DNA from 2 places in the Kribbella sp. NPDC050820 genome. Region 2 is predicted to be linked to the other one. Evidence: riboswitches for the same ligand, from Rfam matches in the RefSeq annotation. Region 2 holds a riboswitch; the other holds the start of a gene.

Region 1 (8,539 bases), on a different contig from region 2:
CCGTTCGCGAAGAACAACCCTCGCGGCCCGCGGCTGAACCGGGCTCGCCCGATCACCCCGACCAGCAGGCCGGCGAGAGTGGACAGATTCAGGAAGTTCCCCACGACCTTCACCCGCTGCCACCGAGTCATGCCTCAGTATCAGCCCGTCACCCGACCGATGTCTCGATGTCGCAATCATCAAGTCATGGCAGTAGGATGTCCTAAGAATTGAGACATTAGGACAGTTGTGACCATCTTCAGCACGCCGCAGCCGGATCTCGAGGACCAGCAGGTCCTGGAGCAGATCCACGCGTTCCGGTCCGAGCTGGCCGAGGTGCTGCGGATGCCCCGGCGTTGCGTGGGCGGGCTGAGGCGAAGCATGCTGGCCCGGGCGATCCAGGGGTCCAACAGCATCGAAGGCTACGACGTCGAGCTGGACGACGCCGCCGCCGCCCTCGACGACGAGGAAGCACTGAGCGCGGACCAGCGGACCTTCGCAGAGATTCGGGGGTATCGGCAGGCGCTGGGCTATGTCTTGGCGATGGCGAAAGACACGGACTTCCGGCTCGATGTCTCCGCCGTCCGTGGGATGCACTTCATGATGCTGAGCCACGACCTGTCCAAGAGTCCTGGCAGCTACCGGCAAGGTGTTGTTTACGTGCACGACGAGGTGATGGGGGAGAACGTCTACGAGGGACCGTCGGCGGAGCAGGTGCCCGGCCTGGTCGCGGAGTTGATGGAGGTGCTGGCCGGTGACGGTGGAGTGGACCCGCTTGTGCATGCGGCGATGGCTCATCTCAACCTCGTGATGATTCATCCGTTCCGCGACGGCAACGGCCGGATGGCCAGGGCGCTGCAGACTCTGGTTCTCTCCCGCGGCGGCATCGGCGAGCCGGCGTTCTCCAGCATCGAGGAGTGGCTGGGTGGCAACACCGAGGACTACTACCGCGTCCTGGCCGCAACCGGTGCGGGATCCTGGCATCCCGAGCGATCGGCCGAGTTGTGGGTCAAGTTCAACCTCCGTGCTCACCACATCCAGGCGCAGACGGTGCGGCGACGCTATCGCGAAGCCGGCAAGTTGTGGTTGGCGTTCGACCAGTTGATCGAACAGTTCGGCTTGGCCGATCGGGTGGCAGACGAGCTGTTCGATGCGTCGCTGGGGTTCCGGATCCGCCGCTCGACGTATGTCCGACGAGCCGAGATCGAGCAGCGGACGGCGACGAGGGACCTGGCCAGGCTCACGGAGCTGAACCTGCTCCGACCGGTTGGTGAGACCAAGGGACGCCATTATGTGATGGGCGAACGGCTCGCCGTTCTTGTGCAGGACGTGCTGTCCACGCGCGAGCGGTTGGTCGATCCGTATCCATGGATGCGCGAGCGCTTGGCCGGAGCGGCAACTCCCATCCGCTAGTTGTCCGTGGCGTGAGTAAGACTTGGGGCGTGAGTTCGGTGGTGCGGGTTTGGCGTCCTGGGCGGGTGGTGGATCCGCATTCGGTGATCGGGGGTCTGCGGAAGGGGCCTGGCGATCCGGCGTACGTCTTCGATCCGGTACGGCGCACCGTCTGGCGGGCGACGCGGACACCGGAGGGGCCGGTGCTGCTGCGGCTGACGCCGTACCCCTCGACCGGTGAGGTGGAGGCCGAGGCGTGGGGTCCGGGTGCCGGGTGGGCGCTGGACGGGGTGCCGGAGCTGCTGGGGGATGCGGACAGCTGGGACGGGTTCGAGCCGTTGCCGGAGCACCGGGCGCTGGTGGACGCGGCGCGGCGGTTCCCGCACGTCCGGGTGCCGCGGACGCGGGCGGTGTTCGAGGCGATGGCCGCGGCCGGGATCGAACAGGTTGTCACCGGCAAGGAAGCGTTCCGGGCCTGGCGCGTGATCCTGCGTGAGTACGGCGAGACCGCGCCCGGACCGCAGCCGCCGGACGGGCGCGTGATGATGGTCCCGCCGGCGCCGGAGGAGTGGCGGATGATCCCGTCCTGGCAGTGGTTGCGGGCCGGTGTGGAGAACCGTCGTTCGAGGGTCGTGATCACGGCTGCCACTCGGGCGAAGGCGTTGGAGCGGACGCTCGAGCTGACCGACTCCGCGGAGATCGAGCGGCGGCTGCGGTCGTTGCCTGGTGTCGGTGTGTGGACTGCTGCTGAGGTGCGGCAGCGGGCGCATGGTGATGCGGACGCGTTCTCGTTCGCGGACTACCACGTGTCCCGCAACGTCTCGTACGCGCTGATCGGCGAGGAGCTCGACGACGACGGCTGTGCGGAGCTGATCGAGCCGTACCGGGGTCACCGGTTCCGTGTGCAGCGGCTGCTCGAGCTGACCGGCGTCGGCCACCCTCGCTACGGCCCTCGCAAGTCCCTGCCGACGCACACGCCGGGTGCGACTCATCGCTTGAGGTAGCCGCCCGCTGGGCACTGGTCCGGCACGATGACGATCGACGGGGACGGGCTGTACCTGGTCGCCGGGTTGGCTCTGCTGCTGGGCGCCGTACTGCCTCGTCTGCTCCGCCAGTACGCCGTCTCCGCGCCGATCGCGTTCCTCGGCGCAGGTCTGTTGCTCGGCCTGGCCGTCGACCGCGCGCAACTCAGCCCGATCGCTGAACCCGAGCTGACCGAGCACCTGGCTGAGCTGACCGTCATCATCGCTCTGATGGGTGTCGGGCTGGCGATCGACCGGCCGATCAGCCTGCTCCGGTGGAGTGTCACGTGGCGGCTGCTGTTCGTTGCGATGCCGGCCTGTGTCGCTGCGCTGACCGGAGTGGGCTGGCTGCTCGGTCTGGCTCCGGCGACTGCGTTGCTGATCGCCGCCGTACTCGCGCCAACCGATCCGGTGCTCGCTTCCGACGTACAGGTTGCCGGGCCGACGACCGGTGAGAGCGCTGAGCCGGACGAGGAGGACGAGGTGCGGTTCGCACTGACGTCCGAGGCTGGGCTGAACGACGGTCTGGCGTTCCCACTCGTCTATCTGGCCGTCTTCGCGGCCACCAAGTCGCACTCGGTGTGGGAGTGGTTTGGTTGGTACGTCGTAGGTAAGACAGTGGTCGGGGTCGCGGTCGGCCTTGGCGCGGGTTGGCTGCTGGGCAAGATGGCGTTCAGTGCGCCCGCGAAGAGCTTCCGGCTGGCGGACTCACGTGAGCCAGTCCTCGCGCTGGCCATGACGCTCGGCGTCTACGGGCTGACCGAGGTGCTGCACGGGTACGGGTTCATCGCGGTCTTCGTCGCCGCGCTCGCGCTTCGGGCGGCCGAGCGGAGTCACGAGTTCCACGCGGAGCTGCACAACTTCATCGGGGAGCTCGAGCACATCCTGACCTGGGGAATCCTGCTGCTGCTCGGCGTCGCGATCACCGGTGGCCTGCTCGAGCCGCTCACACTGGCCGGCGCGGTGAGCGGCGTACTGCTGGTGCTCGTCGTCCGGCCGGTCGTCGCGTGGCTGTCACTCGCACGCTCGGAGCTGGATCGCTCCGAGCGCTGGATGACGGCGGCCTTCGGGGTCCGGGGGGTGACGTCGGTCTACTACCTGGCCGCCGTCGGGGTGCATTTCGCGACCGACCTGCCGTGGCTGTGGGCGACCGTCGGCTTCACCGTCGTGCTGAGCGTCCTTGTGCACGGCGTTGCCGCGACGCCTTTGATGCGTACGCTCGACGGCCGTCGGCGGTGAGCGCGCCTGCGGGCGGCGTGAGCCCGTGCCGGACGGCGGAGGCGGCGTTGATTCCGGCTGCGATCTCCTTCAGAACCTTGAACATGACTCCATCGTCCGCGGCTGGAGGCGTTCCCAGAAGTGGCGCTGGGGACGACTATCGCTAAGATTGTGACATGGGACAACGGACGGTTTCTGTCCTCGCGTACGACGGGATGACGGCCTTCGAGGCCGGGATCGTGATCGAGGTGTTCGGGCTGGCCTGGCCGGACATCGACCAGCCGTGGTACGGGCTGAAGGTCTGCACCGAGACACCGGACCCGATCCGCGTGCTCGGCGGCGCCACGCTGAGCACCCCGCACGGCCTGGACGACTTCGCGGCCGCGGACACGGTCGTCATCCCGAGCGTCCACGACCCACGCGGTGAGACGTCGCCGGCGCTGATCGAGGCGCTGCAGACTGCGCACGGGCGTGGCGCCCGGATGGTGTCGATCTGCTCAGGCGCGTTCGCGCTGGCTGCGGCCGGTCTGCTCGACGGACGCCGGGCAACGACGCACTGGCGGTACGCCGACATGCTGCGTGAGCGCTATCCGAAGATCCACGTCGATCCAGAGCCGCTCTACACGGACGAAGGCGACGTACTCACGAGTGCGGGGTGTGCCGCAGGGCTGGATCTGGCCATGCACCTGGTGCGGAAGGACTACGGCGCGGCCGTGGCGAACGCGGTCGCCCGGCGGCTGGTGATCCAGCCGTACCGGGCCGGCGGGCAGGCGCAGTACATCGAGTCGCCGGTGCCGCCGGACCCCGACGACGCTTCGGTCGCGCGGAGCCTCGAGTGGGCGCTGGAGCATCTCGCCGAGCCGATCGGCGTACCGGATCTGGCCAGGCAGGCGGGGTTGTCGCCGCGGACCTACCTGCGGCACTTCGTGAAGGCGACCGGGACGACACCGGGCAAGTGGCTGATCGCGCAGCGGATCCAGGCGGCTCTGACGATGCTGGAGACCGGTGACGCCCCGGTCGAGGAGATCGCGACCGCAGCCGGCTTTGCGACACCGGTGACGCTGCGTCATCACTTTGCCAAGCAGCTTCACACCTCGCCGTCGGCGTACCGCCGTACTTTCCGGGCCCGGCACGGTTGAGATCGAGTGTCTCGGATGGTGGGAACCGAAGACACAATATGGACCCGATTGGGTAATCTCGGGGGAGCTCATCCAGAGGGACTGAGGGAAACGGCCCGTCGAAGTCCCGGCAACCCTCCCCGTTGAGGTCCCGTCCGGGACCCTCGCGGCGGAACGGTGCCAAATCCGTCCCGCGCCGAGATCCGGTGTCCGGGGAAGATGAGGAGGGAACCTCACTCATGAGCCTGACCGCCACCCACACCATCCGTGAAGGTGCCTTCGGCAACGGTACGCACCTGAGCTGTCGCGCCTGTGGGGCGAAGTCGCCGCTCGGTCCGTTCTACGCCTGTACGGAGTGCTTCGGTCCGCTCGAGGTCGGGTACGAGTACCCCACCATCACCCGCGAGCAGATCGAGGCCGGACCCAAGAACATCTGGCGCTACCAGCCGCTGCTGCCCGTCCCGGTCGACGTGGCCAGCTTCCCGAACACCGAGCCCGGCTACACCCGGCTGATCGACGCCGGCAACCTCGCCCGCGAGCTGGGCCTGCGCAAGCTGTGGGTGAAGGACGACTCGGGCAACCCCACGCACTCCTTCAAGGACCGCGTGGTCGCCAGTGCCCTGAGCGCCACCCGCGAGCTCGGCATGAAGGTCTTCGCCTGCCCCTCCACCGGCAACCTGGCCAACGCCGTCGCCGCGGCCGCCGCCCGGGCCGGCATCCGCTCGGTCGTGTTCATCCCGCACGACCTCGAGCGCCCCAAGGTCATCACCAGCGCCGTGTACGACGGCACGCTGGTCGCGGTCGAGGGCAACTACGACGACGTGAACAAGCTGGCCTCCGAGATCGCCGGCGAGGAGGAGGGCTGGGCGTTCGTCAACGTCAACGTCCGCCCGTACTACTCCGAGGGCTCCAAGACCCTCGCCTTCGAGATCGCCGAGCAGCTCGGCTGGCGGCTGCCGCAGCAGATCGTCATCCCGGTCGCCTCGGGCTCCCAGCTGACCAAGATCGACAAGGGCTTCACCGAGCTCGGCAAGCTCGGCCTGGTCGACGCCACCGACTACAAGGTGTACGGCGCCCAGGCCACCGGCTGCTCGCCCGTCGCGCAGGCGTTCCGGGACGGGTACGACGTGGTGAAGCCGGTCAAGCCGGACACCATCGCCAAGTCGCTCGCGATCGGCAACCCGGCCGACGGACCGTACGTGCTGGACGTGGCCCGCCGTACCGGTGGCGCGATCGAGGACGTCACCGACGAAGAGGTCATCGAGGGCATCCGGCTGCTCGCCCGCACCGAGGGCATCTTCACCGAGACCGCGGGCGGGGTGACGGTCGCGACGCTGAAGAAGCTGGTCGAGACCGGCCAGCTCGACCCCGAGGCCGAGACGGTGATCATCAACTCCGGCGACGGGCTGAAGACCCTCGACGCCGTGGCCGACCGGGTCGGCCCCAAGGTGACCATCCCCGCGTCGTACGACGCCTTCGTGAAGGCAGGCCTGCAGTGAGCGTGAGTGTCCGGGTCCCGACCATCCTGCGCCAGTACACCCAGGGCGCGTCCTCGGTCAGCGCCGAGGGCGCGACGCTCAGCGAGGTGCTCGAGTCCCTCGACACCGCCTACCCGGGCATCAAGGGCCGCGTCCTCGACGACTCCGGCGAGCTGCGCCGCTTCGTCAACGTGTACGTCGACAACGACGACGTACGCTTCGCCGACGGCCTGCAGACCTCGGTGAAGGACGGCGGCGAGATCTCGATCATCCCCGCAGTCGCCGGCGGCTGATGCGCGCTGTTCTGGTTGAGCAGTACGGCGTCCTGCCGACTGTTGCCGAGGTAGCGGACCCGGAGCCGAAGCCCGGTGGTGTCGTCCTGAAGGTCGAGGCCACCGGGTTGTGCCGCAGCGACTGGCACGGCTGGATGGGGCACGACCCGGACATCGTCCTGCCCCACGTCCCTGGGCACGAACTGGCCGGAACGATCGCCGCCCTCGGCCCCGGGGTGACCGGCCGGCAGATCGGCGACCGCGTGACCACGCCGTTCATCTGCGCGTGCGGCACGTGTGAACAGTGCCTCTCCGGGGACCAACAGGTCTGCCCCAACCAACTCCAGCCCGGCTTCAACTACTGGGGCTCGTTTGCGGACTTCGTCGCCGTACCGTTCGCCGCTGTGAACCTGGTCCGGCTGCCGGACGACCTGTCCTTCGACACCGCCGCCGGCCTGGGCTGCCGCTTCGCCACCTCCTTCCGCGCTGTCCGCCAGGTCGGCCGAGTCGTCGCAGCGGAGAACGTCGTCATCTTCGGCTGCGGCGGCGTCGGGTTGTCGGCGGTCATGATCGCGGCCGCTCTCGGCGCCCGCGTGATCGCCGTCGACACGAACCCCGACGCGCTGGACCTCGCCCGCACGTACGGCGCCGCCGACACCGTCTTGGCGTCTGCCGACACCGTGTCCCAGCTCCGTGACCTCACCGGCGGCGGCGCCCACGTCACCATGGACGCCCTGGGTTCCAACGACATCGTCCAGCAAGCCCTCCTCGCCCTGCGCCCCCGCGGCCGCCACCTGCAAGTCGGCCTCCTGCCATCCGGCGTCCAACTCGACGTAGGCCGCCTGATCGGCCAGGAGTTGGAATGGCTGGGCAGTCACGGCATGGCCGCCCACGCCTACCCCGAGATGCTGAACCTCGTTGCCGCCGGCAACCTAGACCCCGCCGCGCTGATCACCCGCACCATTCCCCTCGCCGAAACCCCCACCGCCCTGGCCGCCCTCACCAACGGCACCCCGGCCGGCATTACGATCATCCGCCCGTAAGCCGCCCTCCGGCACACCCCGGCCACCGTCCATCGGGCAACGCACCGAGGGTTTGCGCAGGAACTCGGGGCCTTGAACATGCTATGTCCTGTTCAAGGTCACCGCCGCGCGTCAGGACCCGCTCAACGGTCTTCCTCGAACATGCGGAGTCGTACCGTCAGGATGGGATCAAGGGGAACGCGGGCGAGGCGGGGTCTGGCCGACTCCGAGATCCAGTGCCTGATCTCAGCCACGGACGCCTGGGCATCCGTCAACAGGTCGGCCAACCTCATCAAGGCCACGTCCAGCGTCGGCTTCGCTTCGCTCACAGTCGCCGTACCCGCGTCACCCGGACAGCACGGCTCACCTTCGGCCACTCTCGATCAGCGGTCGCGCCAGGCGAGTGGGGATGTCACCAGCGCCGCTTCGGCGAGGCGGCGGGCGAAGGGGGTTTGGATGCGGGCGCGTGAGGATTCGATCCAGCCGTCGACCCGTTGGTAGCCGGCTTCGCCGTACTCGACCGCTTGCAGGAGGCACTCGAGGCGGTCGGCGTCCTTGGCGCAGCGGGCCTCGATGGTCTCTGCGGTCTCGTACTCGGTGACGGCCTCTCGAATGCTCTTGGCCGCACTCTCGGGAAGGACCGCGACTTGGTCCTCGGTGATGCTTTCGTTGCCGGCGACTTCCAGATAGGGCTTGGCGCTGTGCGGGATGTCGCCGATCCGGGTCTCCTGCGAGTCGTGCCACATCCCCAGGTACGCCGCCCGCGCGGGGTCACCGCCTTCCTCACTGGCGATCAGCGCAGCGAGTTGAGCGACTCGCAAGCTGTGCTCCGCAACGGATTCGGGATCACGAACGCCGACGTGCCACCACCCCGCTCGGCGAAGCCGCTTGAGCACGCCCATCTCATAGGCGAAGGCGACAACACCCGCTGCCTCCCGGTCGATGATCCCATCCGTCACGACTGCTGCCCTTCTGTCATCGGTCGGCCAATTCTGGGAGTCTTCACGGGCAGTCCTCTGTGATGAACTCGCTCAGCGG
Region 2 (8,539 bases):
GCGAGCCTTGAGGGAGGTGGGGATGTGGTTTCCGTGGCCGGGGATGGCTACATCGGTGGCTGAGGCGCGGGCCGCGGGGGCCAGCGGGAGGAGTTTGCGGCGGTCGCGGGGTACGTGGGGCTGGTGCTTGGTGCCGGAGAGGATCGAGCGGAGGCGGTCCGAGATGTCGGCATAGTCGTCGAAGCTGAGGACTGCGTCGGTTTCGGGCAGGGCTTCGGCGAGTTGCTCGCCGTACCGCTCGGCGAGGCAGCCGACCGCGACGACGGCCTGGGTGCGGCCGCCGTCTTTGTAGTCCGCGGCTGCGAGGAGCGTGTCGACCGAGTCCTTCTTGGCGGCCTCGACGAAACCGCAGGTGTTCACCACCACGGTGTCCGCTTCGGCGGCGTCCTCGACGAGCCGGAACCCGCCGGCTTCGAGCCGACCGGCCAGCTCCTCGGAGTCGACATCGTTGCGGGCACAGCCCAGCGTGACCAGGGCGACGGTGGTGGGAGGCGTAGTCATCACCACGAGTATGACGCGACGTACACCCCGCGACCTAACTCACCACCACATCTCACACCCGCCCACATCACCCCACTCACCGCTGCCTGGTGGCGAGCCGTCCCCCAGGCGGCGGTCAGCCAGCCGCGGTGGAAGGTGGCCCGGCGGTGGCGGAGCAACGTCGCCCGGAGGTGGTGTTTGGGCGGGGTCGTGCGGCGATTGGCGGGGATTAGTCGGGTTTGGTGAGGGTGCCGTTGGGGTGGGCTTCGAAGCGGTAGAGCTTGATGGAGTGGGTGTGGCCGTTGACGGTGACGGAGAGGTTGGCGGGGACGCCTACGGAGACGCGGACGTCGCCGGTGGTGGTGACGGTCTGGGAGGTGCCGGGGCCGAGGAGGCCCTGGAAGAGGCGCTTGCCCTTCTTGTCCCGGACCGTGACATAGGAGCCGTCGCCCTTCGCGGTCAGGGTGAGCTTGACCTTGGTGGGCACCGGAGGCTTGGTCGGCTTGCGCTTGGTGGGTTTGACGGTCGGCGTGGGCGTCGCCTTCGGGGTCACGGTGGTGACGACCGGGGTCGAGGTGGCGGACTTGGAGGCGTTCGCCTCGACGTCGCTCGGCACGGTGAAGAGCCGGACCATGCCCCAGCCCATCAGGCCGATCAGGATCGCGCCGACCACGACTGCCCAGCGCGGCCGGGCCGGGTGCAGGGTCGGGCCCTTGATGGCGGCCCGTTCCTCGCGACGGGCCTTGTCCTCCTCGACCGCGTGCTCGGCGTCGAAGGTGGCGAGCAGGGGCGCCGGGTCGGCCTTGACCACGCGGGCGATCGCGCGGATATGGCCGCGCGCGTAGAAGTTCCCGCCGCAGCGGGAGAAGTCGTCGGCCTCCATGGCGACGAGCAGCCCCGTTCTGATCCGGGTTGCGGCGCTCAGCTGCTCGATCGTCATGTCGGCCCGTTCGCGGGCCGCCGTGAGCTCGCTGCCGATGCTCACGTCCCCACCGTCCTCTCCATCGCCCGACTGTTCAGCGGACCGTCGACTCCGAAACGCCGACAGCGGGACCGCCGACACCAACTCAACGGCCTTTGTCCGACAGGGTCACGGACGAGTCAGAGTTGTTCCCTGACCGGACACCTGGCATCCGCCAGCATGTGCAGTGCCTGTACCACTTCCCCGTCCGACGGCCGAGCCGTCAACCCGAACGGTACCGCGAGTGACGAGCCGGTCAACCGCCGGTTCGCATCCGTTGTCTTGCGAGTCGAACTCGGCATCGCGCCCAGGACCGGGCCCGGATCCTGAAGGTGGACGGCGATTCTGCCGTCGTCCAGCAGATGCCGGCGCTTCAGCACCGTCACTTCCTCGATGTCCTCCCATCGGGTTCCGATCCACTCGTTGCGGATGCGCAGGCGGATGCCGACGTCGTCGGCCACGAGCATGTCGCCGACCGTCAGGGCGCGCGCGCAGACCAGGGCCAGTACGGCGAACCCGGCGGCAGCGATCCAGCGCAGTACGCCGGTCGGGCTGGTGGAGGCGGAGGTGGCGAAGCCGATCGCGACCAGGAGGGCGCCGACGGCGATCCCGCCGTGCACCTTCTGGGACGCGCGGACGGTGAACGGCACCGGCTCCGGGTCGAGGTCGAAGCGTTCCTGCCTGGGCAGAGCACTGGCAGCAGTCATCGGCATACCCCTCGCCCAACACGACCCGGCCGCTGCGCGACCGGGTGAAGGTGAACGGAGCCGACCGGAGGCGCGGCTGGGCTGACGCCCGGTCGGGGTGTGCCTGGACACGTGGTCGTGGTGGCGAGCGTCCTGGGGAGCACGTCACTCTCCTCGGAGGGTGGTGATGAAGTCCTCTAGGTCGTCGGGCTTGACAAGGACGTCGCGGGCCTTGGAGCCTTCGCTCGGGCCGACGACGCCTCGGCTTTCCAGGATGTCCATCAGGCGGCCGGCCTTGGCGAAGCCGACCCGGAGCTTACGCTGCAGCATCGAGGTGGAGCCGAACTGGGTGGAGACGATCAGCTCGGCGGCCTGGACGACCAGGTCCATGTCGTCGCCGATCTCGTCGTCGAGCTCCCGGCTCGGGCCGGCCGCGGCGGTGACGTCCTCGCGGTACGTCGGCTGCAGCTGCTCCTTGCAGTGCTCGACCACGCCGCGGATCTCGGACTCGGTGACCCAGGCGCCCTGGATACGCATCGGCTTGCTCGCGCCCATCGGCAGGAACAGTCCGTCACCCTGGCCGACCAGCTTCTCCGCGCCAGGCTGGTCCAGGATGACCCGGCTGTCGGCCAGCGACGAGGTCGCGAACGCCAGCCGCGACGGCACGTTCGCCTTGATCAGACCGGTCACGACGTCCACCGACGGCCGCTGGGTGGCAAGCACCAGGTGGATGCCGGCCGCACGCGCGAGCTGGGTGATCCGGACGATCGAGTCCTCGACGTCACGCGGAGCGACCATCATCAGGTCGGCCAGCTCGTCGACGATCACCAGCAGATAGGGGTACGGCGTCAGCACCCGCTCGGACCCCGGTGGCGGCTTCACCTTGCCCGCCCGGACCGCCTTGTTGAAGTCGTCGACGTGCCGGAACCCGAACGCGGCCAGGTCGTCGTACCGCATGTCCATCTCGCGGACGACCCACTGCAGCGCCTCGGCGGCCTTCTTGGCGTTGGTGATGATCGGCGTGATCAGGTGCGGGATGCCCTCGTAGTTGTTCAGCTCGACCCGCTTGGGGTCGACCAGGATCATCCGCACCTCGTCCGGCGTGGCCCGCATCAGGATCGAGGTGATCAGCGAGTTCACGAACGACGACTTACCCGAACCGGTGGCGCCCGCGACCAGCAGGTGCGGCATCTTCGCCATGTTCGCGACGACGAACCCGCCCTCGACGTCCTTGCCGAGCCCGGCCACCATCGGATGGTGGTCGTTGCGCGCGGTCGCCGACCGGATCACGTCGCCGAGGCTGACGATCTCCTTGTCGGTGTTCGGGATCTCGATGCCGATCGCGGACTTGCCCGGGATCGGCGACAGGATCCGGACGTCGGCCGAGGCGACCGCGTAGGCGATGTTCTTCGACAGCGCGGTGACCTTCTCGACCTTCACCGCGGAGCCGAGCTCGACCTCGTACCGCGTGACGGTCGGGCCGCGGGTGTAGCCGGTGACCTGGGCGTCGATGCCGAACTGCTCGAACACCTCGGTGAGCCGGTCGACGACCTGGTCGGACGCCTTGGTCCGCGCCTTGTGCACCGAGCCCGGCTTGAGCATCTGCCCGTCGGGGAGCGTGTAGGTGATGTCGCCGGACAGGCTCAGCTGCTCGACCCGCCGCGGCAGCGGCGTGTGCGGCGGCGGCTCGGGCGGCGAGTCCGAAGAAGACTTGCCCGAGGCAACGACCGGTGACGGCGAGGGTACGGCGGCCGCCGCGGCGTCGGCGTCGTACGCGTCCTCCTCCGGGGGAGGCGGCGCGGCCTTCGACTTGCGGCCGCGCTTGCTGATTTCCCGCCCCTCGAGCACCGGCGAGTCGTACGGCTTGACCGTGGGCTCGCCGTCCTCGTCCTCGGAGGCGGCGGCCTTGGCGCGGCGCTCCTTGCGGGTCAGCCGGACGGTGTCGTCGGTCGGCGCGGCCACGACGGACGGTGCGTCCTCGGGCAGCGCCGTACGTCCCATCAGTACGTCGAAGGCCGCGCGGACCCGCACGGGTATCGCGTAGACCGGCGTCCCGGTGATCACCAGGGCGCCGAAGATCGACAGCAGGACCAGCAGCGGGGCCGCGACGTACTGCGTGAGCAGGTCGGACAGGAACGTGGAGATGAAGTACCCGATCGCGCCGCCGGCCTCCTGGATCGGCGCGTCGGCCGGGTTGCCGGGCCGGGGCAGGCCGTTGGCGATATGGATCAGGCCGAGCACACCGAGCGCGAACGTCGTCCAGCCGATTACCTGGCGGCCGGCCGGGCCGTTGCGGTCCGGGTGGCGCATGGTGCGCAGCGCGATGAACAGCAGCATCAGCGGCACGGCCCAGCCGATCATGCCGACGCTGCCGCCGACGACGGTCCGGATGACGTTGCCGACGGCACCTGGCAGCTGCCACCAGATGGCAGCGGCGACCACGACGCCGAGGCCGATCAGGAACAGGCCGGCGCCGTCGCGGCGGTGCTCGGGGTCGAGGTCGCGGGCGCCGTTGCCGATCCCGCGGACCATGCCGCCGAGCAGGTGCGCGATGCCGATCCAGAGCTTCACGAAGCCGCGGCCGAGCGCGAGCATGGCGGCCGCGAAGGGGCCCGGTCCGCTGACTTTGGGCGTGCTGGTCCGCGCCGCGGTGGATCCACCGCCGCGCTTCGTGCTCTGCCCACGTTTCTGGGCGCCTGACGGACGGGAGCGTCCACCAGCAGCCGACCGCGCCGTACTCGGCCGGTTGGCTGCCGACTTCTGCGCCCGCGCCGGGGAAGACGTGCGGGTCGCCATATACCTCAGGCTACCCCGATTACCTCTCGAGTCCCACGTGTCACACGCCGATCACGCTGCCCCATCCGTAGCGTCACGGCGCCACGACCGGACCAGGTCCGCAGCTTAGGCGCCGGTGGTGCCGTCCAGTTGTTCACGGACGAGGTCGGCGTGGCCGCAGTGCCGGGCGTACTCGCCGATCAGGTGGATGTAGATCATCCGCAGCGTCGACTCAGTTTCCTTGAAGGTGAAGCGCTCGTCCAGCGAGTGCCCGGCAGCAGCCTCGTCGGACAGCTTCCACTCCTCGATCAGGCCGTCGTACTCCGCTTCGGCCAGCGAAGCATCGATCAGCTCGAAGTCCGCGTCCTTCCCGAGCTCGAGCGGAAACACCGGCTCGGCGGGATCGGCGGCGAAGTGGATCCGGAACCAGATCCGCTCGACCTTGGTCAGGTGCCGGATCAGCCCGAGCAGCGACAGGTTCGACGGCGGCGATGGCCGCTCGGCCAGCTGCGCCGCCGTGAGGCCTGCGCACTTGAACAGCAGCGTGGTGCGGTAGAAATCCAGGTAGCCCTGGAGCAACGAGCGCTCCGGGGCGGTCAACGAGCCGGCCGGTCGTTCGACGGCAGGTGCTCTCCAAGTCATGCGTTCCCCAAGTTGTCCACGATGTGTTCGCCCATCTCATCACATGAGATAGCCACTGGCGTCGACCGTAGCCCGTTCGTTACCGTCTTCGGCAGGTCATGAGCGCCAGCGTCAAGCCCCGGCTCGCTGGCCGGCAACCCTCCTCCGCGGTGGGGTGCCCCGGGTGAAGACCAGGCCGTGCGGATACCCCGCTCGGCAAGTGCGGACTTCCTGGGAGCAGCAGCATGTCGATCCTCTCCATCCTCGAGCCTGCCAGTACGACGACCGCGCGGCCGACTGTGGCCCGCCTCGCGACCGGCAGCATCCCCGCCACCGTCGGCTCCGACCTGCTGGTCCCACTGGCCGACGGCCGGGTCACCGACTACGCGAACTTCGACCACGGCGCCAGCGCGCCGTGTCTGGAGTCGGTGCGCGCCAGCGTCGAGGCGGCACTGCCGTCGTACGCGTCGGTGCACCGCGGCAACGGCTACGCCTCCCGCATTACCACGCAGTGGTACGAGCGGGCCCGCGCCGAGGTGCATGCCTTCATCGGCGCCCGTGACGACGACCAGGTGATCTTCACCCGGCAGACGACCGATGCGCTCAACCTACTAGCCCACGCCGTACCAGCTGACGCGACCGTGATCGTGTTCGAGTCCGAGCACCACGCCGCGCTTCTGCCCTGGCCGGCTGAGCGGACCGTGCGCCTCGCTGCGCCGGCCAGCCCGAGCGAGGCGGTGACCAACGTCGCCGACGCGCTCCGCAACGCGCCCGAGGGCCCGCGGCTCGTCGTCGTCACCGGTGCGTCCAACGTGACCGGCGAGATCTTCCCGATCGCCGAGATCGCGGCCGTCGCCAAGGCGCACGGTGCGCGTGTCTGCCTGGACGCCGCGCAGCTCGCGCCGCACCGGCCGGTCGACATCGCCGAGCTCGACGTCGACTGGGTCGCGCTGTCCGGCCACAAGCTCTACGCGCCGTACGGCGCGGGCGCCCTGATCGGCCGCTCCGACTGGCTGGACGCCGCTGAGCCCTACCTGTACGGCGGCGGCGCGACGACTGCGGTCACCGAGGACCTCGTGGTCTGGGCGACCGGCCCGGCGCGGCACGAGGGCGGCTCCCCGAACGTGATCGGCGCGATCGCGCTGGCTTCGGCCTGTGCGGCGATCAGCAAGCACCGCGACGCCATCGAGCAGCACGAGCGCAGCCTGCTCGCCCGGCTCCGGACCGGTCTCGCGCAGATTCCCGGCGTCACGACGTACTCGATCTTCGGCCAGGACGCGGACCGCGTCGGCACGGTGTGTTTCACCGTCGCCGGCCTGACCTCGACCCTGGTGTCCGCGGCGCTGAGCGCCGAGTACGGCGTCGGCGTCCGCGATGGCAAGTTCTGTGCGCACCCGCTCGTCGGCCACCTGCTCGCGGACTCCCCCGAGCACGGTACGGCGGTCCGCGCGAGCCTCGGCCTCGGGACGACCCGAGAGCACGTGGACCGTCTCGTCAACGCCGTACGGACGCTGGCCACCAGCGGACCGCGGTCGGAGTACGAGGAGTCCGCGCACGGCTGTCAGCCCGCCGACGACCCCCGCGACCTCCAAGCGCCTCGCATCTGGTGATGCAGCCCTCCTACTGCTCAGGAGGTTCAAGGCCTACATGGTGAGCAGCGAACGCCAGTAGGTCCGCCCATTCCGACGCGACCATCGCGGCGGGTTTCCCGAAGCCGTGGCCGGTGTTGACCTCGACCCTGGTCAAGACAGGTTCGGCGGAGGACTGGGCATGCTGCAACGCGGCGATGAACTTGTGACTGTGCAACGGCACCACCCGGTCGTCGTGGTCACCGGTGACCACGAGCGTGGCCGGGTACGCCGTCCCGTCCTGCACCCGGTGCAGTGGCGAGTAGGCCAGCAGGTCCTCGAACTGCTTCGCGTCGCCCGGATGCCCGAAGTCCGACGTCCACGCGGCCCCCACCGTGAACAGGTGGAACCTCAGCATGTCGAGTACGCCGACACCCGGCAGCGCGACCGCGAACAGGTCGGGCCGCTGCGTCATCACGGCGCCGACCAGCAGACCGCCGTTGCTGCGACCGTGGATGGCGAGCTGCTCCGACGTGGTCACGCCGGTGTCGCGCAGGTGCTCGGCGACGGCGATGAAGTCGTCGAAGACGTTCTGCTTGTTCTTCAGGCGACCAGCGTCGTGCCAGGCGCTGCCGTACTCGCCGCCACCGCGCAGGTTCGCGATCACCAGCACCCCGCCGGCGGCCAGCCATGCCGGCCAGCCGGGCCGGTACTCGGCCAGGATCGGGATGCGGAAGCCGCCGTACCCGTAGAGCATGGTCGGTCGCGGGGACGAGTAGTCCAGGTCGGCGCGGCTGATCAGGAAGTACGGCACCTCGCGGCCGGGCTCGAGCCGGCGTTCGACCGTGATGGCCGGTGACGTGAAGCCGCCGGACCCGCGGACGAGCTCGGGCAGTGCGCGTACGGCGCCGGTCGAGGCGGACACGACGTACGAGAGGGTCGGTTCGGTCGGCGTGGACAGCCCGACGAAGAGCTCGTCGTACTCCGGGGAGGCGTTCATGCCGACCACTCCCCCGCCTGGCGCATCGACGACGCGGGCGTCGGAGCCGTCCAGCGCGTAGAGCGTGAGCACGGGTTGCGCGTCGAGCAGGGTCAGCGTGGCGAGGCCGCTCGCCGTACCGCGGACCGCCTGCAGGGTGCCTTCGCCCTCCGGGATCAGGTCGGCGAACTGCCCATCAAGGGACGCAAGCACGACGCGGCCGCGGGGTGCGTCGCGATCGGTGCGCACGACCAGCTGATCGCCGGACATCCGCACGAACGTGATCTCGTCCGCGAGGTAGTCGACCACCTTGATCGGCTCGCCGATGCCGCCGTCCGAGGTGATCGGGTAGACCCACAGCCGGGTCGCCGGGTCGGTGCCTTCGCTGATGTGGACGACGAGGTACCGGTCGTCCTCGGACACCTCGGGCGTGATGAAGATGCGGTCGTTCTCCGGGAAGTCCAGCACG

The links. A riboswitch is a leader RNA that binds a small molecule or an ion and turns the genes downstream of it on or off. The one in region 2 is predicted to bind S-adenosylmethionine.
Region 1: another riboswitch for S-adenosylmethionine. It lies ahead of thrC (threonine synthase); the one in region 2 lies ahead of AB0H36_RS15535 (aminotransferase class V-fold PLP-dependent enzyme).

What each region holds. Positions count from the first base shown of each region.
Region 1 covers NZ_JBFAHB010000055.1:28,575-37,113, reverse strand. Annotated here, with positions in the region: gene AB0H36_RS34335 (hypothetical protein) at 1-131, opposite strand, end outside; gene AB0H36_RS34330 (Fic family protein) at 229-1,392, shown strand; gene AB0H36_RS34325 (DNA-3-methyladenine glycosylase 2 family protein) at 1,422-2,375, shown strand; gene AB0H36_RS34320 (cation:proton antiporter) at 2,403-3,632, shown strand; gene AB0H36_RS34315 (helix-turn-helix domain-containing protein) at 3,788-4,750, shown strand; SAM riboswitch class I at 4,816-4,955, shown strand; gene thrC (threonine synthase) at 4,969-6,228, shown strand; gene AB0H36_RS34305 (ubiquitin-like small modifier protein 1) at 6,225-6,500, shown strand; gene AB0H36_RS34300 (zinc-dependent alcohol dehydrogenase family protein) at 6,500-7,522, shown strand; gene AB0H36_RS34295 (HD domain-containing protein) at 7,885-8,460, opposite strand; gene AB0H36_RS34290 (hypothetical protein) at 8,504-8,539, opposite strand, start outside.
Region 2 covers NZ_JBFAHB010000014.1:100,622-109,160, forward strand. Annotated here, with positions in the region: gene AB0H36_RS15510 (radical SAM protein) at 1-507, opposite strand, end outside; gene AB0H36_RS15515 (RodZ domain-containing protein) at 710-1,465, opposite strand; gene AB0H36_RS15520 (hypothetical protein) at 1,582-2,148, opposite strand; gene AB0H36_RS15525 (DNA translocase FtsK 4TM domain-containing protein) at 2,293-4,923, opposite strand; gene AB0H36_RS15530 (DinB family protein) at 5,029-5,544, opposite strand; SAM riboswitch class IV at 5,639-5,752, shown strand; gene AB0H36_RS15535 (aminotransferase class V-fold PLP-dependent enzyme) at 5,769-7,133, shown strand; gene AB0H36_RS15540 (prolyl oligopeptidase family serine peptidase) at 7,144-8,539, opposite strand, start outside.